One region of the Bradyrhizobium sp. NDS-1 genome, then DNA from elsewhere that is predicted to be linked to it. Evidence: predicted binding sites of a transcription regulator. Region 1 holds the regulator's gene; each other region holds the start of a gene.
The links. Region 1 encodes LexA, which represses DNA repair genes until DNA is damaged. Its sites were predicted from a motif close to TGTTCNNNNTGTGTTCNG; they were not measured.
Positions count from the first base shown of each region.

Region 2: a site for LexA is predicted at 4,037-4,054, ahead of ruvC (crossover junction endodeoxyribonuclease RuvC). Genes of this name have one in related genera too.
Region 3: a site for LexA is predicted at 2,497-2,514, ahead of RX330_RS19040 (single-stranded DNA-binding protein). Genes of this name have one in related genera too.
Region 4: a site for LexA is predicted at 2,858-2,875, ahead of RX330_RS00875 (YifB family Mg chelatase-like AAA ATPase). Genes of this name have one in related genera too.

Region 1 is NZ_CP136628.1:3,917,999-3,923,600, reverse strand. It holds gene RX330_RS18505 (HAD family hydrolase) at 1-372, shown strand, start outside; gene RX330_RS18500 (hypothetical protein) at 533-739, shown strand; gene glp (gephyrin-like molybdotransferase Glp) at 957-2,168, shown strand; gene lexA (transcriptional repressor LexA) at 2,345-3,046, shown strand; gene RX330_RS18485 (hypothetical protein) at 3,438-3,872, shown strand; gene RX330_RS18480 (GAF domain-containing protein) at 4,081-5,019, shown strand; gene RX330_RS18475 (ComEC/Rec2 family competence protein) at 5,027-5,602, opposite strand, start outside.
Region 2 is NZ_CP136628.1:6,818,386-6,823,987, forward strand. It holds gene RX330_RS31820 (metallophosphoesterase) at 1-735, opposite strand, end outside; gene RX330_RS31825 (DUF6869 domain-containing protein) at 839-1,708, opposite strand; gene ruvB (Holliday junction branch migration DNA helicase RuvB) at 1,807-2,844, opposite strand; gene ruvA (Holliday junction branch migration protein RuvA) at 2,865-3,482, opposite strand; gene ruvC (crossover junction endodeoxyribonuclease RuvC) at 3,479-4,006, opposite strand; gene RX330_RS31845 (YebC/PmpR family DNA-binding transcriptional regulator) at 4,134-4,880, opposite strand; gene RX330_RS31850 (methyl-accepting chemotaxis protein) at 5,104-5,602, shown strand, end outside.
Region 3 is NZ_CP136628.1:4,032,674-4,038,275, reverse strand. It holds gene gyrA (DNA gyrase subunit A) at 1-1,491, opposite strand, end outside; gene RX330_RS19040 (single-stranded DNA-binding protein) at 1,848-2,342, opposite strand; gene RX330_RS19035 (outer membrane protein) at 2,791-3,540, shown strand; gene RX330_RS19030 (outer membrane protein) at 3,768-4,460, shown strand; gene RX330_RS19025 (outer membrane protein) at 4,682-5,434, shown strand.
Region 4 is NZ_CP136628.1:183,000-188,601, forward strand. It holds gene RX330_RS00855 (CpaD family pilus assembly protein) at 1-276, shown strand, start outside; gene RX330_RS00860 (CpaE family protein) at 273-1,562, shown strand; gene RX330_RS00865 (tetratricopeptide repeat protein) at 1,604-2,380, opposite strand; gene RX330_RS00870 (PilZ domain-containing protein) at 2,460-2,705, opposite strand; gene RX330_RS00875 (YifB family Mg chelatase-like AAA ATPase) at 2,935-4,473, shown strand; gene RX330_RS00880 (hypothetical protein) at 4,572-5,039, shown strand; gene RX330_RS00885 (ATP-binding protein) at 5,160-5,602, shown strand, end outside.

The DNA.
Region 1 (5,602 bases):
GAGGGCTGGAACGCGATCTTCGCCGGCGAGATGCCTGATATCGCCGAGCTGTTGCCGCGTGCGGCAAAGCGGATGCCGCTCTACGCATTCTCCAACACCAATCGGCCGCATGTCGATTATTTCTCGAAGGAATATGCCGGCCTGCTCGGCCATTTCCGCGAGCTGTATCTGTCGTCCAGCATCGGCCTGCGCAAACCGGATGCGGCGGCTTTCGACCATGTCGTCGCGGCGATCGGCGTCCCGGCGGAGCGCATCCTGTTTTTCGACGATCTCGCCGAGAACATCGAGGGAGCCCGGGCACGCGGCCTGACCGCCGTGCATGTCACCTCGCCGCGCGATGTCGGGAACGCATTGAAGGCACTGGGCATCTGAGGCCAGCCGGCCGTCGCCGCGGAACCGGCCTCCCGAAGGCAAAATTTGCACAGAATGGGGAACCAGTTCCCTTTGTGCATTTTTGTACAGAGTTCCGGGAACGGAATACCGCCCTTAGGACTCATGAGTCCGTTGGGACTTCTACATCGGACTTATCGACGTGCTGGGCAAAACCTATCTCACCAAGCAAGCCTCTCTCCTGCTTGAATTCGCAAGAACCACCTCGGATTCTGACCTTTCCGCCAAGCTGATCAGCAAGGCCGCCGACCTGAAATCCTTGGCCGATCCGCTACCGGACAAGGATCAAGGTCCCAAAGCTCCCGACGTCGCACTGGACGACGGCTCGGACCGACCGAGCGGGAGTTGACCGATGCTGGCCGTGGTGCTCGTCCTTCTCGTGCTCGCCATGGCCATCCTCATCCCGGTCTGTCTCGCCTTCCGGATCATGCCGCGACGGACGTGAGCTGCGTCCTCCGCTGGGGCCACGCAGGCTAAATCACCCTGCGTGCTGCTTTGCCTCGCGCCCGCACTCGGATAGAACTCTCGCCGGCCATTTATCGATGTGCTCAGCAGGAGTTTAGCCCTTGGCTTTGATGCCCGTTTCTGACGCGCTTGCCGCGGTACTGGCGGGTGCGGAGCCGCTGGCTGAACAGATGGCTCCGCTCGACGATGCCTACCATCGCGTGCTCGCGCGCGACGTCGCGGCGCGGCGCACGCAGCCGCCGCAGGCGATGTCGGCGATGGACGGCTATGCCGTCCGCGCCGCCGATGCGGCAACGATCGATTCCCGGCTGACGGTCATCGGCGAGGTCGCGGCGGGCCGTCCTTTCGCAAGAACGGTCGGCGCCGGCGAAGCCGTACGGATCTTCACCGGCGGCGTCATTCCCGACGGCGCCGACGCCGTCGTGATCCAGGAGGACACCGTCGCGGACGACAGCTGCGTCACGATCAAGCAAGCCGCGATCGCCGGACGGCACATCCGCCCGGTAGGCGTCGACTTCCGTGAAGGCGACGTCCTCTTGCGCAAGGGAACCCGGCTGACGGAGCGCGATCTCGCGCTCGCCGCCGCCATGAACTACCCCCACCTCGCCGTCTGCCGCCGTCCGAAGGTCGCGATCCTCGCCACCGGCGACGAACTGGTGATGCCGGGCTCAACGCCCGGGCACGGCCAGATCGTCTATTCCAATGGCTACGCCCTGCACGCGCTCGCCCGCAGCGAGGGCGCCGAGACCATCGACCTCGGTGTTGCCGCAGATACGCTTGCAGCCACCTCCGCCGGCATCCGCCGCGCCCGCGAGACCGAAACCGATATCCTGGTCACGACGGGCGGCGCATCTGTCGGCGACCACGATCTGGTCCAGCAAGCGCTCCGGGACGAAGGCATCTCAATGGCGTTCTGGAAGATCGCGATTCGGCCCGGCAAGCCGATGATGCACGGACGGCTCGGCGCGATGCGCGTGATCGGCCTGCCCGGCAATCCGGTGTCCTCCTATGTGTGCGCCTTCCTGTTCATGGTGCCGCTGATTCGCGCGCTGTCGGGCCGTTCGGTGATTCATCATCGCCGCGAGCGGGCCGTACTGGGCCGCGATCTCGGCGCCAACGACCAGCGCGAGGATTATCTGCGCGCGCGCCTGGAGCTGCGCGACGACGGCGCGCTCGTCGCCGTTCCCGTTAGCCATCAGGACTCCTCTCTGCTTGCGAATCTTGCTGCAGCACAGGTACTTCTCGTGCGCCCGCCGTTCGCGCCGAAGGCCGAGGCGGGCAGCCCTTGCGAGGTGCTGCGCCTCCCCGTCTGAACTGCGCGGCCACACGCATTCCGCGAACTCGCCCCTGTTCACGGTAAATTAAGCAGTTGCGGAACATGTATCGAACATATAGTGTCCGTTCATGATTTGTTTCGAGCATGTAGCGGCTTATCGCTGAATTCATCGTCTCGGAATCGAACGGCATCAACCGGGGGACTTAGGTCGAGATGTTAACGCGCAAACAATACGAGCTTCTGCGGTTCATCAGTGAACGTTTGAAGGAAAGCGGCGTGCCGCCGTCCTTCGACGAGATGAAGGATGCGCTCGACCTGCGCTCGAAGTCGGGCATCCACCGCCTGATCACCGCGCTCGAGGAGCGCGGCTTCATCCGCCGCCTGCCCAACCGCGCTCGGGCCATCGAAGTCATCAAGCTGCCGGAGCTTCAGGCTGCGGCCGGCAACCGGCGCGGCTTCACGCCGAGCGTCATCGAGGGCAATCTCGGCAAGGTGCGCGCGAGCTCCAGCCCGCCCGTCGACGAGGGCGAGCGGCCCGTCGCAGTGCCCGTGATGGGCCGCATCGCGGCCGGCACGCCGATCGAGGCGTTGCAGACCCGCAGCCACACCATCAGCGTGCCGCCCGACATGCTCGGCTCCGGCGAGCACTACGCGCTCGAAGTGCGCGGCGATTCCATGGTCGAGGCCGGCATCCTCGACGGCGACATGGCGCTGATCCAGCGCAACGAGAGCGCCGATACCGGCGACATCGTGGTGGCGCTGATCGACGACGAGGAGGCCACGCTCAAGCGCTTCCGCCGCCGCGGCGCCTCGATCGCACTCGAGCCCGCCAATGCCGCTTATGAGGTGCGCATCCTGCCGCCGAACCGCGTGAAGATTCAGGGCAAGCTGATCGGGCTTTACCGGAAGTACTGAGAGCCCTCGGCGGTCATTCGATACCCATGATTCCGACTGGAGCGGATCTGATCCGCTCCTGCTGGACAATCTTCTGGTCTTGCGCAGATTGTCCGGCCCCTCTTCAGAGGCGACGCCTCGGCGTGTCGCCACAAGCCCCCATTGCTTCGCGGTCTCGAGTCCTCGAGCAGACATGACGCATCGGCGCCCGCGCGCCGCTGACGTTGGTCCTCGCCGAATGCATTGATGTGAGCTTTGTTCCTGTCGGATTCGAAAAGATAATTTGATCGCGTCCCGCAGACCAGCCGCAGATTTGCCTACAACCAAGCAGAGCGTTGCGTGCTTCCACTCTGATAGAGGCTTGCGCCTCCGAGGGAGGCGCGGGTTGCTATCTTCGAATGAGGAGCACCCGATGTGTGACTACAGCCTGCATGCCGTTGCATCGCGCCCCGCCGAAGTCGGCGAGACGATCGTGTCGACAACGTTCCGCGGCACCTCGACGCGTGGCTTTGCTTCTGCCGCCGATCCGACCGTGGCCGTCTGTCTGCTGCCCGGGACGGAGCTCGCCTTCGCCGACAACGTCCGCTACGACAATCGCTGGATCTGGACGCGCACCGTCAATTCGCGCGTCGGCAAGTTCGGCAAGATCGATCCGCACATTCCCGATCGCCACCACGACGCGATCGAATTCCCTGACGGTAAATACGTGCTTGTGACACAACTCGTCGAAGGCCAGCGTGCCACCGTGTTGCAATTGCCGGTGACCCAGCCCGTCGGCGAGCGCGAGCACAAGCCGCAGATCATCGACGACAGCCGGTCGCCGGTCACGCGCCTGCCGATCGGCTGACGCCACCTCGACTGACAACTGGATGCCGCCAGGATTGAAGTGCCATCGCCGGCAGACGCCGGCGAGATGGCATGGTTCGTGTTTTCACGAACATCGATCGGCCCGCCCGGCGCCGCACGAAGTTTGAGCCGTCCTGCCTGAATTTTGAACGTCCGCTCCGCAGCCAAATGACCGATGCTGTCGTGGTTTGAGGCGGCGGACACGCTCGATGAAGACCTTCATTCGCGTCGTTGAACTCTGGGTGCCCGACCGGACGCGCAGGCGTCTGGAATTCGGCGGCGGCCTCTACGGCGAAGGGCTGTCCGCGTTCAAGTCCGTGAGCGAGGACCTGCACTTCGGATATGACGAGGGACTTCCCGGCAAGGCCTGGGCCTCTGGCCATCCCGTCATCCTCACGACCTTCGCCAACTCCTATTTCAAACGGACCGAGCAGGCCGTCGCGGCCGGCCTCACCTGCGGCGTGGCGGTGCCGGTGTTCGCGGGCGAATTCCTGCAAGCCGTGATGGTGCTGTTCTGCGGGGACGACGAGGCGCATGTCGGCGCGATCGAACTCTGGCACAACGATCCCGATCGCTCCCACGAGATGGCGCTCGTCAACGGCTATTACGGCATGGCGGACATGTTCGAATTCAACTCCCGCCACACCAGGTTTCCGCGCGGCTTCGGCCTGCCCGGACGCACCTGGAAGGCGGGTCTGCCGCTGATCATCAAGGACCTGCACGACGCCAAGAGCTTCCTGCGCTGGGAGGACGCGGCCAAGATCGGGATCAATTTGGGGGTCGGCGTGCCCTACCGAACCGGCACCGAGACGTGGGTTCTGACATTGCTCTCCGCGCAGGCAACCCCGATTGCGCGACGCTTCGAGATCTGGGTCCCGAACGAGGCCCGCTCAGTGCTGGTCTTTCGCGCCGGCGATTGCAGCGCGCAGACCGACCTTGCCGCGCTCTACGCGGGTAGATCCATCGGCAGGGGCGAAGGCAGCATCGGCGGCGCATGGGCCACCGGCATGCCGGCGCTCGACGACGATCTCACCCATGACAGCTCGATCGCCGGCTCCGAGGCCCGCGTAGCCGGGCTGAGCCGGATGGTGGCCCTGCCGGTCATCGACAACGCAAGGCTGGAAGCCGTGCTGGCCTGGTATCTGTAAATCGCAATCAATCGTCGGCCTGCAAGTCAGCCTCCGACGGCGTAGCGTCCCGGTTGCGGAGCGCCACCTTCGGCGCAAGGCTGCCGTCGAAATCACCTTCGCCGGCACCGGCGGGCAACCACGGGCGGTTCGTGCCTCTCGCCCTCACCGCCTGCACGGAAAAACCCTCGCCACGCTGCGTCAGGGCCAGCGCACCCTGGCGAGCGAGCCGCTGCCGATCGACCACCATTGCCGCGCAATCGGGCGGCGCGGGCCGCGACGCCACCACCAGTGCAGCCCGGCTGCAATCGTCCGCCAGCGCGTCGATGCGCGAGGCCAGCGCGACCAGCCGCCCGTCGGCGAGCGGCGTCACGCAGCCGGACTCGTCGCACGACACGCCCTCGGCCAGCGCGCTGCTGCCGGCATCGCGCGGATCAGCGTCGGCCGCCAGCCACTCCTTCAGCAGGAAATTGTCCTTGCCCGTCCTGATCAGGTGCAACCGCCCGTCCCCGCCGCGCACCGCGACGCTCGCGCCATCCCCTGCAATCAGGATATCGGGCTGCCGCACCGACAGGCCCCAGGCGATGGAGGCCAGCAGCACCAC
Region 2 (5,602 bases), 2.9 Mb from region 1:
GCGGACCTGGCCGCCATGGGTATGACCGGACAGTTGCAGCGCGACGCGCGCGGGCACCAGCGGCGCGATGTTGGGCTCATGCGCGAGCAGGATGACCGGCGCATCGTCGGTGACCTTGGCGAGCGTGGCGTTGAGATCGTCGGCGCCGAAGCGCGCCATGCTGCGGAACCGCCGCGCCGGCAGGAAGGCGAGTTGATCGCCTAGGCCGGCGAGCCAGAACGGGCGGCCGTCCTTGGAAAGGCGCACGACATCGTTCTCGTAGACGGGGATGCCGGCCGCCTCCAGCGCCCGATGCGCGATGGTCGGCCCGTGCCCCGCGCGCTGCACCGGCTTGTCGTCCCAGTAATCGTGATTGCCCATGACGGCATGGACGCCCAGCGGCGCCTTGAGGCCGGCGAGCACCCGCGCCCATTCGCGCGACGGAATGAACCGCGTGACGTGATGGAGGCCGGCGACATAGTCGCCGAGCAACACGATGAGATCGGCGTTCAGCGCGTTGGTGCGCTCGACGATGCCTTCGATCCGCCCCAGCGACATCCAGGGATCGCAGGCATGGATGTCGGCGATGGCGGCGATCTTCAGCGGAAAATCCGCCGGCCACTGCCGCGGCTTCGGATGATAGCGGGTGACGCGAAGCCGCAGCACCGGCTCGATGCCGACGCCATAGGCGGCGGTCGAGACGCCGAGAGCGGACAGCCCGCCGATGGAACGGATGAAATGACGGCGCGTGATCATGGAAGCTCGCTTCTGATGCAGCCTCGATGCGATCCGATTGGAGCGGAATTGGGGTGCGCTGGTGCAGGCCGTCAGCATCCTCGTGCAGAGACCTGCACGAACATTACCAGCGGCTTTCGCCGATCAACGCATCCAGCCGCGCCTTCAACGCCTCGGGCGCGCGGTAGTACCAGATACCGCCGAGCAGATCGCGAAAGCGTTCGTTGACACGCGCCTCGCGCTCGATGCGGTCGATCGTGGCGGCGTTGATCACGTCTTCGAGGGGACCTGCGGCCAGCAGCGACAGCAGCACGGGGTTGGCCTCGATCTTCAGGATCTCCAGGACCAGGTCGATCAATCCGTCGGGATCCTCCTCGCGCAGGTCGCGCTCGAAATCCATGATAGCAAACAGATTGTCGTCCCGGTCGCGATCGGATTTGGAATATTGCTCGACCCAGGCGCCGGCGAGTTCGGCAATCGACATGCTGGCGCAATCGAGCGGATGGCGCGGCGTGCGCTGGGCCAAATGGTCGGCCTGCCAGGCCTCGCTATCGGCATGCTCTGCAAGGCGCAACATCAGGGGATCGTCGGGCGCGATCGGCACGCCGCCGAGGAGCCAACGCAACCGGTCATTGTGCCCGGCCTCGTGCTCGATGCGCGCGATCATCGCCTCGCCATGTGCATAGAGCAGCGACAGCAGGAACTTGTCGTTGAGCTGCATCACCGTCGGCTTGTCGGCTTCGGTCTTGAGCACCTCCAGCACGAGATCGAGCGCTGCCTGCGGCCGGCGGTGCGGCAGATGGTCGAAATACAGTTTCAGGGCCCAGACGCTGCCGGCCTGATCGCGCCGGCTGACGCGCTGAAGCGCGCACCACATGGACGCCAGCTCACTGACCGGCATCGGATCGAGGAACGCCTCGGTGTCATCGGGCGTGCGCAGCTGTGGCGCGGCCACGATGACCTCGAGCAAAGCGGTATCGTCCGTCGTCCGCATTCTTCCCACTCCAATCCGTGTGCGTCAGCGGCAATTCAGATCGCCGCGTGTTCGGATTAGTGATGGGATTGACCCGGCGGGTTCACCGGTTGCGGCAGTCAGTCGTCCTCGGCCGGGTCCGTGCCGAACAGGCCGAACTGCGCCGCCGCATCGCGCGAGGGCTCGGCAATGCCGAGATGGCGGAAGGCGTGCGAGGTGAGCAGGCGGCCGCGCGGGGTGCGCTGGAGGTAGCCGCACTGGATCAAATAGGGCTCGATGATGTCCTCGATCGCATCGCGCGGCTCGGACAGTGCTGCGGCCATGGTCTCGACGCCGACCGGGCCGCCGCCATAGTTCATCGCGATGGTCGTGAGATAGCGCCGGTCCATGGCGTCGAGCCCTGCGGCGTCGACCTCGAGCGCGCTCAGCGCGTGGTCGGCGATCTTGCGGTCGATCTTGTCGGCATCGGCCGCCGAGGCGAAATCGCGCACGCGGCGGAGCAGGCGGCCGGCAATGCGCGGCGTGCCGCGGGCACGGCGCGCGATCTCGTTGGCGCCATCGGCGCTCATGCCGACATTGAGCACGCGCGCGCCGCGACTGACGATGCTCTCCAATTCCTCGATCGTGTAGAAATTCAGCCGCACCGGAATGCCGAAGCGATCGCGCAAGGGATTGGTGAGCAGGCCAGCGCGCGTGGTGGCGCCGACGAGGGTGAATTTCGACAGCTCGATCTTCACCGAGCGCGCGGCCGGACCTTCGCCGATGATGAGGTCGAGCTGAAAATCCTCCATCGCGGGATAGAGCACCTCTTCGACCGCCGGGCTGAGGCGATGGATCTCGTCGATGAAGAGCACGTCGCGCTCTTCGAGATTGGTCAGCAGCGCAGCAAGATCGCCGGCCTTGGCGATGACAGGCCCTGACGTGGCGCGGAAACCGACGCCGAGCTCCTTGGCCACGATCTGCGCCAGCGTGGTCTTGCCGAGGCCGGGGGGACCGACGAACAGCACGTGATCCAGCGCCTCGCCGCGCTTGCGCGCCGCCTCGATGAAGATCGAGAGGTTCTTGCGCGCCTGCTGCTGGCCGACGAAATCGGACAGCGATTGCGGACGCAGCGCGGTATCGCCGACATCGTCGCTGCGGCGTTCGGGCGAGACCATGCGGTTGGCCTTGGGATCGCTCACTTCGCGAGCTCCTTCAGGCCGAGACGAATGAGCTGTGCCGTTTCGGCATTCTCACCGGCACTACGCGACGCAGACGCAATCGCCGCAGCCGCCTGCGGCTGGCCATAGCCGAGATTGACCAATGCAGAGATCGCATCCGCCACGGGGCGCGGCGCGCGCTGGTCATCGACGGCGCCGGCGAGATGCACCACGGCCGGATCGACATTGGCGAAGGCCGGCGCCTTGTCCTTCAACTCGGTGACGATGCGCTCGGCGACCTTGGGGCCGACGCCGGGCGTCCGCGCCACCGCCGCCTTGTCACGCAACGCAATGGCATTGGCGAGATCGGACGGCGCCAGCGTGCCGAGCACCGCGAGCGCGACCTTGGCGCCGACGCCCTGCACGGTCTGAAGCAGGCGAAACCATTCGCGCTCCTGATCGGTGCGAAAGCCGAACAGCTTGATCTGGTCCTCGCGGACATAGGTCTCGATCGACAGCACGGCGGCTTCGCCCGGCGAGGGCAGATGCTGCAAGGTGCGCGAGGAGCAATGCACCTGATAGCCGACGCCGCCGACGTCGAGGATGACGAAATCCTCGCCGTAGGAATCGATCAGGCCCTTGAGCTTGCCGATCATATCCCCACCACCTTCAGCCTGAGCGCGGTGCTCTGGCGGTGATGGGCGTGGGTGATGGCGATGGCGAGTGCGTCGGCGGCATCCGCGGACGGCGGCTCGGCCTTGGGCAGCAGGATCTTCAGCATCATCGCGATCTGTTGCTTGTCGGCGTGACCGGCGCCGACCACGGTTTTCTTGACCTGGTTCGGCGCGTATTCGGCGACCGGGATGCCGAACATCGCGGGCGCCAGCATGGCGACGCCGCGGGCCTGGCCGAGCTTCAGCGTCGCAACGCCATCCTTATTGACGAAAGTCTGCTCGACCGCGGCTTCCATCGGCTGATGATTCGCGAGCACGGCCGCGAGCCCTTCATGGATCGCGAGCAGCCGGCTCGCCAGCGGCAGATCGTCCGGCGGCTCCACCGAACCGCAGGCGATGTAGATCAGGCGGTTGCCCTCGGTCTCGATCACGCCCCAGCCGGTGCGGCGCAGGCCGGGGTCAATGCCGATGATGCGAACGGGGCCACGAATCGGGAGCGCAGTCATGGGCCAGTGATAGCGGCTGGCCGTCGCGGGGGAAACAGAAACAGAACGGAAGTAACAGGGGAGTGGGGGGTCCCGGCTCTGCGCGGCCGCGTTCACGCTGCAGCGCGTCCGGGACACGAGAGCGGCATCAGCCGCCCATCTTCGCCATCAGCGCGTCCGACACCTCGAAATTGGCGTAGACCTGCTGGACGTCGTCGTGCTCGTTGAGCAAATCCATCAGCTTGAGCAGCTTCTCGCCGGTCTCGTCGTCGACCGCGACCGTGTTCTGCGGCTTCCAGATCAAAGCGGCCTTGCGCGGCTCGCCGAACTTGGCTTCCAGCGCCTTGGCGACGTCGCGGTAGCCTTCGGTCGAGGCGTAGATCTCGTGGCCGCCCTCGCCGGAGACCACGTCGTCGGCGCCGGCCTCGATTGCGGCATCCAGCACGGCGTCATCGGAGGCGACGCTGCGGTCGTATTCGATGATGCCGGTACGGTCGAACATGAAGGAGACCGAGCCGGTTTCGCCGAGATTGCCGCCCGATTTGGTGAAGAAGGAGCGGATGTCGGAGGCGGCGCGGTTGCGGTTGTCGGTCAGCGCCTCGACGATGACGGCGACACCACCGGGGCCATAGCCTTCGTAGCGGATCTCGTCATAGTTCTCGCCCTCATTGCCGAGCGCCTTCTTGACGGCGCGCTCGATATTGTCCTTCGGCATGTTCTCTTGGCGCGCCGCGATGATGGCGGCTCGCAGGCGGGGGTTCATGTTGGGGTCGGGCGTGCCCAGCTTGGCGGCGACCGTGATTTCCCGCGCCAGCTTGCCGAACAGCTTCGACTTCTGCGCATCCTGCCGCCCCTTGCGGTGCATGATGTTCTTGAATTGGGAATGTCCGGCCATGCGTGGTCTCTTGAATGGTCTTTGGAGGTGTTCGCCGATGGGGTGGGAAGCGCGGCCTTATAGGCCGCCGGCCCACCGGAATCAAAGGGCTCTGGTGCCCTAAGGTAGCACTGTAGAGGTAGCCGCCGTAATGGTTCGTGCCTAGAGGTCGGGCATCGTTAACCCTGATTTCATTCCGGACTGCGAAAATAGCGTCCACCCGTTCCACGACAAGAGAGACGTGATGGCGTTCGGACTATTTCGGAAGCGTCTGCCGGAGGCGGCTGCGCCTGCACCAGCCCCGCAGGCTGCGCAGCCGGCGGCCCATTCCGATCTCGTGGCCGCGGCCCAAACTGATTCGGCCCGGGAAATCCTCGAACTGCTGGAACTCGAGCTCGGCGCCATGATCCGCCAGCTCGAGCGCGCCGCCAATTCGGTGGCCGGCGGCGCCGAGGCGACCGCGACGACGCTTGCCGCCATTCGCGACCGCACCGACGCCCTGACCGGCCGCACCAATGCCGCGCAATCGAACGCCTCCACCTTCGCCCATGCCGCCGACAAATTCACCCAGTCCGCCCTCGGCATCGGGGCCCAGGTCCGCGAAGCCGGCAAGCTTGCCGACGAGGCCAGTGCCGCGGCGCAGGAAGCCCGTGCCAATGTCGACCGCTTGCGCGAATCCTCTGCCGCCATCGGCAACGTCGTCAATCTGATCGCCCAGATCGCGCGGCAGACGACGCTGCTCG
Region 3 (5,602 bases), 110 kb from region 1:
GTCGCGCGAGCGCAGGATGTCGAGATAATCGGCGATCTCGCCGGCGAGCTTGTCGAGCTCGTCGCGGATCTCGTCGCGGCCGAGCGCGGTGAGGCGTTGCAGACGCAGGTCGAGGATGGCCCTCGCCTGCTCCATCGACAGCCGGATCGTGCCGTCGGCGCTGATGCGATGGCGCGGATCGTCGATCAGCGTCAGCATGTCCTCGACGTCCCGTGCGGGCCAGTCGCGCGACATCAGGGTGTCGCGGGCGGTGGTCGGGTCGGGCGACGTCCGGATCACGCGGATCATTTCGTCGATATTGGCGACCGCGATCGCGAGGCCAACGAGGATATGCGCGCGATCGCGCGCCTTGGCCAGGAGATATTTGGTGCGCCGCGTGACGACCCGCTCGCGGAAGTCGACGAAGATCGTCAGTAGGTCCTTCAGATGCATGATCCGCGGACGGCCGCTGTCGAGCGCCACCATGTTGACGCCGAAGCTGGTTTGCAGCGGCGTGAATCTGTACAGCTGGTTCAGCACCACGTCCGGCACGGCATCGCGCTTCAACTCGATGACGACGCGGTAGCCTTCGCGGTCCGATTCATCGCGCAGGTCGCCGATGCCCTCGATCTTCTTTTCCTTGACCAGCTCGGCGATGCGCTCGACCATCGTCGCCTTGTTCACCTGGTAGGGAATCTCGGTGATGATGATCGCCTCGCGCTCCTTGCGGAAGGTCTCGATCGCGACCTTGCCGCGCATCATGATCGAGCCGCGGCCGAGGTGATAGGCTGAGCGGATGCCCTGCCGTCCGAGGATGACGCCGCCGGTCGGGAAATCCGGTCCCGGCACGATGTTGATGAGCTCGTCGATGGTGAGCGCGGGATTGTCGATCAACGCGACACAGGCGTCGATGACCTCGCCGAGATTGTGCGGCGGGATGTTGGTCGCCATGCCGACCGCGATACCGCCCGCACCGTTGACGAGAAGGTTCGGGAACTTGGCCGGCAAGACCGACGGTTCGGTCTCGTTGTTGTCGTAGTTCGGCTGGAAGTCGACGGTGTCCTTGTCGATGTCGGCCAGCAGAGCCAGCGCCGCCTTGGTCAGGCGGGCTTCGGTGTAACGATAGGCGGCCGGGGGATCGCCGTCGACCGAGCCGAAATTGCCCTGGCCGTCGATCAGCGGCACGCGCATGGAGAAGTCCTGCGCCATCCGGACCATGGCGTCGTAGATCGACTGGTCGCCGTGCGGATGATACTTACCGATGACGTCACCGACCACGCGGGCGGACTTGACGTACTTCTTGTCGGGCGTGTGCCCCTGCTCGTTCATCGAGAACAGGATGCGGCGGTGCACCGGCTTCAGACCGTCGCGCGCATCGGGCAGCGCCCGCGCCACGATCACGCTCATGGCGTAGTCGAGATAGGACTTCTTCATCTCCTCGAAGATGGAGACGGGGCGAATATCCGAGGGTTGCGCCGGCTGGTCGCCGGGCTTGTCGTCGTCGTCAGCCAAGGGGAAATCCGGTGAGATTTTATCTGGGAATCATATAGCGCATCGAGCCCCTGATAACCACCCTTGCGGGCTCCAGGGAAGCGCTTTTTCCGCCCATTTTTCCAATCACTTACGTCCCTACGGGCGGAGTCGCTGAGGGGCCTGGAACAGGCCTTCCGAAATCGCCTCTGCAGCTCGGCGATCGCGCGGCCCGCACGTCGACGAGCCTGTTTTGCGCTGGCGCCGTCCGAGTTCGACTCAAATATGAAACGGGCCCGGAAATCCCGAGCCCTTCCTGTCGATTAGCAGGGTTTGCTGACACGAGGTGGAAGGTGCCGCTCTATCGGCCCAGCGCCCCCTCATTGTCCCGATCGTCCTCAGAACGGGATGTCGTCGTCCATGTCGCTGTTGCGGCCACCGCCGCTGGCGGCAACGGGACGGCGCGGCGCGCTGCTGACGGGGCCGGAGGAGCCGAAATCGCCGCCCGGCTCGTCGCCGAAGCTGCCGCCTCCACCGCCGCCGCGGCCGTCGAGCATCGTGAGCGTCGAATTGAAGCCCTGCAGCACCACCTCCGTCGAGTACTTCTCGACGCCGCTCTGATCGGTCCATTTGCGGGTCTGGAGCGCGCCCTCGATGTAAACCTTGGCGCCCTTCTTCAGGTACTGTTCGGCGACCTTGCAGAGACCTTCATTGAAGATCACGACGCGGTGCCACTCGGTCTTCTCCTTGCGCTCGCCGGAATTCTTGTCGCGCCAGGTCTCCGAGGTGGCGATGCTCAGATTCGCGATCGGCCGCCCGTCCTGGGTGCGGCGGATTTCAGGATCCTTGCCGAGATTTCCAACCAGAATGACCTTGTTGACGCTTCCCGCCATCGCCGCTCTCCACTCCGAATGCCACTAATTTGAAAAAGGCCGAGCGCGCCATCCGCGTTCCTCTGCGCCCTGTTGGGGCGAACCTATACGCTTGCAGGCGCCGCTCGGCCCGTCACCCCAAGGTTATCCCCACATATAGCACCGACGGGCAATTCGTTCCAGATTTGTTCTCGCATAAATCTCCCCAAAATGTGGAGACGGGATGGCGCTTAGATGGCGCTGCGATGGCGGACGAAATGGAACCAAATCCGGTTCCCGTGAATGGGCGAAACCACTTAACATTCATTAAGTTAAGCGCGGACCTATTGCTTCCAAACTGTTGCGCGCCGGGCACGGACTCTGCCGCCTAATCGGGCTATCGTTGTGCCTCGAATTGATGCAAATGGGCCTCGCGCCTGATAGTCCGCCTCGGGGAACTCTGAGAGGCGGATCGACTGGGGAGATTACAATGAAGAAGATTCTCGTTGGCTTCGCCGGCGCAGTTGCGCTGGCCCTCTCGGCTCCGGCCGGTGCTGCGGATCTCGGGGCCCGTCCCTATACAAAGGCGCCGGTCGCACCCCCCGCTCCGATCTATACCTGGACCGGCTTCTACATCGGTGTGCAGGGCGGCGGCGGCTGGGGCCGCAGCGACGAGACCTTCTTCGGCGCTCCGAACGCTCCGGGCTTCGCTGGATCGCAGGATTACGATACCAGCGGCGGGTTCGTCGGTGGCGTGTTCGGCTACAACTGGCAAGTCAACAATGTCGTATTCGGTATCGAAGGCGACTACCATTGGGCCGACATCAACGGTCGTTCTGCGGAGATCAATGCCGGCCTGGGCGACACCTATTTCACGAGAATCCGCGGCTTCGGCGACATCAAGGGCCGTCTCGGCTACTCGACCGGCCCCGCTCTCTTGTTCGTCAGCGGCGGCGCTGCAGTCGGCGACATTCAGCACCGCTATGATGGCGTTCCCGGAAACGTCTTCATCCAGAACAACACCCGCTGGGGTTGGACCGTCGGCGCGGGCGCGGAATACATGTTCGCTCCGAACTGGTCGGCCAAGGTCGAATACAACTACATCGACTTCGGCCGCAGCACGATCCAGTACACCGCCGTGCCTGCCAACCGTTCCGAGTGGAACGATACCGTTCACACCGTCAAGGCAGGTGTGAACTATCACTTCAATTGGGGCGGGATGGGCACCACCAGGTACTGATATCTCTCTGAAATCATTGAATCGAAGGCCGGCCTCGCGCCGGCCTTTTTCGTTTGGCGGCAAAGCAAATGAGTCAACTACGCTTACGTTTTGGGCGCCGTGTGGCTTTTTGGAGACACAACTTGCGGCTTTGCTGGTGTAAGTACGGCGTTAGTTGGACACGACGTCCGCTGCCCTTTCGATCGCGGAAGGCAACAATAGAAACTGGGACTGGGATTAAGTTGAAAATGAAAAAGGTTTTGTTGGCTTCGGCCTGTTTGTTCGCTCTGGCGGCCCCCGCTTCGGCTGCTGATCTCGCAGCCCGCCCCTACACCAAGGCTCCGGTCGCTCCGCTGGCTTCGGTCTACAACTGGACCGGCTTCTACCTCGGTATCGTCGGTGGCGGCGCCTGGGAAGACAGCTCCGGCGACCCGAAGATGAAGGGTGGCTTCGTCGGCGGCACCGCCGGCTACAACTGGCAGACCGGCAACGTCGTGTTCGGCCTCGAGGCTGATGCTGCCTGGGCTGACGTCAGCGCGTCCGCCACCGGTCCGATCCTCGTCCCCGGCTTCGGTGTTGCCACGGCGACTCTGAGCTCGAAGACGGATGCGATGGGCACCGTTCGCGGCCGCATCGGCTGGGCCGTCAACAACGTCCTGTTCTACGGCACGGGTGGTTACGCCTGGATCGACAACAAGCTGAGCGCCAGCGCTCTCGGCGTGACCATCTCCGACAGCAAGTTCCACTCCGGCTGGACCGTCGGTGCAGGCGTCGAGGCGTACTTCGCTCCGAACTGGACCGTCAAGGGCGAGTACCTCTACCGCAGCCTCGGCGGCGAGACCTACTTCTCGGGCACCCTGCCCACCGGCACGCTCGACTTCCACACCGTGCAGGTCGGCGTGAACTATCACTTCGGCGCCCCGGTGGTTGCGAAGTACTAAGCTTCACTCCAACGCTTCGCGTTACGAAAGGCCGGCCTTGTGCCGGCCTTTTTGTTTGTGCGCGGCAACCCGCTTCGTGCTGGCGTTTTTGGCGAGATGTGGCGCGCCGGTGACACAACCTTCGGCTTCAATGGTGTAAGCAATAGCATCGGTCGGATCATAGGGGGCCGCTGTCTTCCGCTTTCCGGAAGGCAAGAACGAAACGAAACTGGGGAATCGATATAAAGAAGCTTTTGCTGGCTTCGGCCGGCTTGTTCGCACTCAGCGCGTTGGCGCCGGCCTCAGCGGCCGATCTGGCGGCCCGCCCCTACACCAAGGCTCCGGTCGCGCCGGTCGCGATGTACAACTGGAGCGGTTTCTACATCGGCGTCAACGGCGGTGGCGCCTCGAGCCGCAACTGCTGGGATCTCAACGCTGTCCTCGGCGCGGCAATTCCGGTTGTCTCCGAAGGCTGTCACAACGCCACGGGCGGCGTCGTCGGTGGTCAGGTCGGCTATCGCTGGCAGTCGACCAACTGGGTCTTCGGCCTCGAAGCTCAAGGCGACTGGGCCAATCTCAAGGGATCGAACGCGAGCGCCCCCCTCGCCTTCGCGCCGATCGTCAATCAGACCCGAATCGATGCGATCGGCCTTTTCACCGGCCAGGTCGGCTATGCCTGGAACAACGTGCTCTTGTACGTGAAGGGCGGCGCCGCGGTTACCCATGCCAAATACGATGGTCTTCTGGGCGGCGTCGTCTTCGACAGCGCGAGCGAGACGCGCTGGGGTGGCGCAGTCGGCACCGGCATCGAATTCGGTTTCGCCCCGAGCTGGTCTGTTGCCGTCGAATACAACCATCTGTTCATGGGCGGCCGCAACGTCGGGTTCACGGTCCTCGGCGTCAACGACCGTACCGACCGTATCAAGCAGGACGTCGACATGGGCACCGTCCGCCTCAACTACACCTTCGGCGGTCCCGTCGTCGCCCGGTACTGAAATCCCGATCGACCGACGTCACCACGTCACGAAAGGCCGGCCTCGCGCCGGCCTTTTTGTTTCGGCGGGTCTACGTTCCCAGCCCCGCTGCTGCCAGATGCCGCCAGCGCCCCAACAATCCGTTGACGATTCGCAACTCCCTCTGGAAATCCGAGCGCGTTCTTCCTA
Region 4 (5,602 bases), 3.7 Mb from region 1:
GCTGGTCCCTGCGGGCTGTGGCCGGAAGACCTCGGACCCAACATCCTCGATCCCGGCTACAACGAGAACCGGCCCTATTTCAATCTGGGCTGCGCCAGCCAGCGCAATCTCGCGGCGATGATCGACAACCCCGCCGATCTCGAGCAGCCGCGTGCCGAGACCCCCGCCTATACCGCGCGACGCGACATCGCCTTCGAGCGCTACCGCAAGGGCACGCCGATCGCGACCCCCTCACCCGACTCCGACAAGGCCAAACTCAGCGATACCGGCAAATGACACGTCTCCACGACGACGACGCGAACGATCCGCAACACCCCGAGGAACACATTGCGCCGGTTCCTCGGATCTCCGTGCAGGCCTTTTGCGAGACCGAGAAGACGCTCAAAGCGGTGACCGCGGCGGGAGAAGACCGCCGGCTCGCCAAGGCGCACCTCACCGCCAAGGACGGTGGCCTTGCCGCGGCGATCGAAGTCTATGAGACGATGCCGACGCCGAACGTGATCGTGATCGAATCCGACGGCACGCGCGACATCCTCGAGGGGCTCGACGACCTCGCCGGCGTCTGCGACCCCGGCACCCGCGTGGTCGTGATCGGCAATCCCAACGACACCGCGCCCTATCGCGAGCTGGTGCGCCGCGGCGTCAACGACTATGTGGTCGGACCGGTCGAAACCCTCGACGTCGTCCGCTCGATCTGCAGCCTGTTCTCGGCCTCCGAGGCCATCATCACCGGCCGCGTCATCGCGGTGGTCGGCGCCAAGGGCGGCGTCGGCGCCTCCACCGTCGCGCATAACGTGGCCTGGACCATCGCCCGCGACCTCGCGCTCGATTCGGTCGTCATCGACCTCGACCTCGCCTTCGGCACCGCGGGCCTCGACTACAATCAGGACCCGGTGCAGGGCATCGCCAACGCAGTGCTGTCGCAGGACCGGCCGGACACGGCGCTGATGGAGCGCCTGCTTTCCAAATGCACCGAGCGCCTCGGCCTTCTCGCGGCGCCTGCCACGCTCGACCGCGTCTACGATTTCGGTGCCGAGGCCTTCGACGCCATCTTCGACACGCTGCGCATGACCACGCCCTGCATCGTGCTCGACGTTCCACACCAATGGTCCGGGTGGACGCGGCGCGCGCTGGTGAATGCCGACGACATCGTGATCGTCGCCGAGCCCGATCTCGCCAATTTGCGCAACACCAAGAACATGCTGACCGTGCTGAAGGCGGCACGACCGAACGACCGGCCGCCGCTGTACTGCCTCAACCAGGTCGGCATGCACAAGCGCGCGGAGATCGAGGTCAAGGCCTTCGCCAAGACCATGGAGAGCCAGCCGCTCGCGGTGATCCCGTTCGATTCGAAACTGTTCTCGACCGCGGCCAATAACGGCCAGATGATCGCGGAGGTCTCCAAGAACCACCGCACCACCGAGCTGTTCCAGAACATGGCGAACCGCCTCGCTGGCCGCGGCGAGGTGAAGAAGCCGAGGCGCTCGTTGCTCGAGCCGCTGCTGAAGAAGCTGAAGGGCAAGCCGGGGCGCGGATCAGCCCCTCATCGCAAGGCGTCGTGAGGCGAGAGGCCTTTTCGCGCGAAGCAGAATAGGAGGGCGGGCTATTTGTCCGCCCGTTGCTGCTGTTTCTTTGCCAGCAGCTGCCGCAGCGCAGTGACCTTTGCCGCGGCCTGATCGGGCGGCAGGTCGGCCTTCACGAGGATTTCGGCCTCGGCCTCGCGGCCTTGCAATCCCAGCACGAGCGCCAGATTGGCGCGGACCCGCGCATCGTTCTGATTGCGCTGATGAGCGCGGCCGAGCACCTGTTCGGCCTTCGACAGATTGTTTTGCAGCATATAGGACAGGCCAAGATTGGACAGCACGGTCGGCTCGTTCGGCACGATCTTCAACGCCGCGGCGTAATATTGCTGCGCTTCCTCGTTGCGGCCGAGTTGATCGAGCGCCGCGCCCTGCGCCGACAGGATGCGCCAATCGGGATCCTCAGGCGAATGCGCGCGGCCGAGGACGTCGAAGGCCTGCTGGAAATTACCGTTGTCGGCGAGCGCGCGGCCATAGCCCGCGAGCAGCGCCTTGTTGCTGGAATGACCGAGCACGGCCTGCTCCAACACCGCAACCGCCTGTGCGCGCTGGCCGCTCTCGCGCAGCGCCTTGCCGTAGGCGAGCGCAATGTCGGGATCACCAGGCTTGGCGCGATAGCGCGCACGCAAAGCGTCCATGTCCGGCGTGGGGTCGGCCTTGTCAGCCGTTTCCGACCTGGCGCCGAGCGCGCCGGTCACGTCCTCGATGCCGGCGGTCTGGCAACCGCCGAGGGTGAGCACCAGGAGTGCGGGAAGCAGCAATCTCGCCGCAGCAAAGGCGAGGGACGAACGCTTGGGCATACTCTGATCACTCGGCAACTGATCAGAGATGCTTACCGATTAACGCTAAAGTCCCGTTAAGGAGCGCGACCCGGACGGCCTAATCGGTGAATTCGGCGCCGAACTCGCAGCCGATGCGCCAGCGCAGGCGGCATTGGCGGGAATAATCGGGCGCGAAGATGATGGTGAATTGCGGCGGCACTTCCAAGAATTCCGCCACCACTTTCACGCCGCCATCCGAGATATCCGTGATCGTGCAGTCCCGCGGCAGCGACCCCGCGCCAAAATGGATCTTGGCGAGCCGGCTGCACATCCGACGTTCGCTTCTCCGGCGATTTGCAAGCATTTGAATTGTTCACCCGTTGACCACGGCCCATCCCGCAGCCCTAGGAGTAGCGGACATTCGTTGGAATGTGCTGAGGACAGAAGCCGGCATTCGAGGCGTACTGTCGGATTGGTGTTTACCCCTGATTAAAGGTTTGCTCGCCCTCCCAAGATCGTTCCCGTATTGTTCTTGCGGAAAGGGCCGGGCTCTGCTACCCCTGATTGTGCGAGAGGGGCAGGCTGGTTTGAGCATGGTTCAGCGGGTTTCCACCGTCGCCTTTGAGGGAATCGAGGCCCGCGCGGTCGACGTGCAGGTGCAGGTCGCGCCGGGCCTGCCGGCGTTCGCCATCGTCGGCCTGCCGGACAAGGCGGTGTCGGAGGCGCGCGAGCGGGTGCGTTCGGCGCTGATCGCCTCTGGCCTCGCGCTGCCGGCGCGGCGGATCATCGTCAATCTGGCGCCGGCCGACCTGCCCAAGGAGGGCAGCCATTACGATTTGCCGATCGCGCTCGGCCTGATGGCGGCGATCGGCGCGATCCCGCCGGATGCGCTGAGCGGCTTCACGGTGCTCGGCGAGCTCGGCCTCGACGGCTCGATCGCGCCCGTGGCCGGCGTCCTTCCCGCCGCCATCGGCGCCAATATGCGCGAGGAAGGGCTGATCTGCCCGGCGTCCTGCGGCTCCGAGGCGGCGTGGGCCAGCCCGGACATCCAGATCATCGCCGCAAGCTCGCTGATCCAGATCGCCAACCATTTCAAGGGCACCCAGGTGCTGTCGCGCCCTTCGCCGAAGGTGCACGAGGCCGCCGCCTCGACGCTCGACCTCCGCGACATCAAGGGTCAGGAAAGCGCCAAGCGGGCGCTGGAGATCGCAGCCGCCGGCGGGCATCATTTGCTCATGATCGGCGCACCGGGCGCCGGCAAATCGATGCTGGCGGCACGCCTGCCCTCGATCCTGCCGCCGCTCTCGCCCGGCGAGCTGCTCGAGGTCTCGATGATCGCGTCCGTCGCCGGCGAGATCGAAGGCGGCGCGCTGACGGCACGGCGGCCGTTCCGCTCGCCGCATCATTCCGCGAGCATGGCCGCTCTCACCGGCGGCGGCATGCGCGCCAAGCCCGGCGAGATATCACTCGCGCATCAGGGCGTGCTGTTCCTCGACGAATTGCCCGAGTTCGATCCGCGCGTGCTGGATTCGCTGCGGCAACCGCTGGAGAACGGCGAGGTCGCCGTATCGCGCGCCAATCACCGCGTCACCTACCCTGCCCGCTTCATGCTGGTGGCGGCGATGAATCCGTGCCGCTGCGGCAACGCGTTCGAGCCCGGCTATGCCTGCAAGCGCGGTCGCATCGACCGCTGCACGGGCGATTACCAGGCACGCATCTCGGGGCCGCTGATGGACCGTATCGATCTGCGCATCGAAGTGCCGGCCGTGACCGCGGCCGATTTGATCCTGCCGCCGCCGGCGGAGGGATCGGCCGAGGTCGCCGCGCGCGTCGCGGCGGCGCGCGACATCCAGCTCGCGCGCTATGCCGATGCCGGTCTGCCCAATGTCCGCACCAATGCCGAGGCGCCGGCCTCCGTGTTGGAAGAAATCGCCAAGCCGGATGCGCAAGGCGCCAAATTGCTGCGCGACGCCGCCGAGACGATGCGGCTGTCGGCGCGCGGCTATCACCGCGTGCTGCGGGTGGCCCGCACGCTGGCCGATCTCGATTCCGCCGACAGGATCGGCCGGCTGCATCTGGCCGAAGCGCTGTCCTATCGCGCACTCGCGGAGGATGTGCGGCAGCTGGCTTGATCACGCCACGCATCAACCTGGCGGTAACGAGTTTCCTTTACGCTCTGCAAACCATAAGGCCCGATGAGTTCCCGAGCGGCCTTTGCGAGTAGAGCGTCATGTTGCGTTTCAAGATCCTGGCCTCGGTTGTTCCCCTCCTGGCGGCTGTCGCATTCGGTCGCGGCGAGATCGGATCGGTCTCACATCCCTGCATCGCGCTCGGCGACACCTCGGTCGAGCTGACCTCGCTGTTCTGGACGGCCGGTGTGCATGTCGCCTTCACCGAGGATCCGGAGCGCGCCACCGTGCGGGTTCAGATCACCGATGATGCTGACGCGGCGGACTTCACCGTGGTGGACGGCGGCTCCGGCTCCGAGCCGGACTCCTGCCAGGCCAATCCCTCGAGGCGGCTTGTGTCGATCGCCGCCGAGCCCGTCGACGGCGGCCAGGTGATCTATCTCTCCACCGAGGGGCCGGCGGATTACCGCATCTATGTGCGCTCGAAATCGTTCTCGCAACGCGAGGCGGCGGCGCTGATCGTCGGCGCCCGCGGCAGCCACCGCCATCTCCAGGCCGCCTCGCTCTGAGCCGTTAACACGTCGTCAACCCTGTTTGGAGGCGGCACCGGAGCTTCAAACTGTTCGCAAGGTCGGCGGGCCATCGTCGCACGCGGCAGTGGTGGGTCTCGGACAAGAGTCGGGGTGACGATGGGTCGGACGTTCCGGATCAAGGTGCGCATGCGCCGCTTCAGGCGACGGCACCCCCGAATTGCCTTTGCGATCCGTTCCTTCATGATCTTCTCGGCGACCTTCGGCGGCGCCTATGGTTTCGTGACCGGCAGCCGGTCCGACAATTCCGGCTACGATCCCCACGCCTTCGCGATCGGCGCGAGCTTCCTGTTCGCGCTCGCCTGCCTCGGCCTTGCGACGCTGAGCATGCGCCTGCGCTTCGTCAATAAGCGGCTGCGGACGCTCGCGGCCCACAACGAGGCGCTCATCGACCGCAATTGGGAGCTGAAGGAGGCCGAAGAACGCGCCCGCAGCCTGTTCGAGCAGCAGGGCGACCTCATCGTGCTGCGCGACACGAGCGGCCGCATCACCTTTGCCAACGAGGCCTATTGCACACTCGCCGGTCAGGCGCGCAGCGCGCT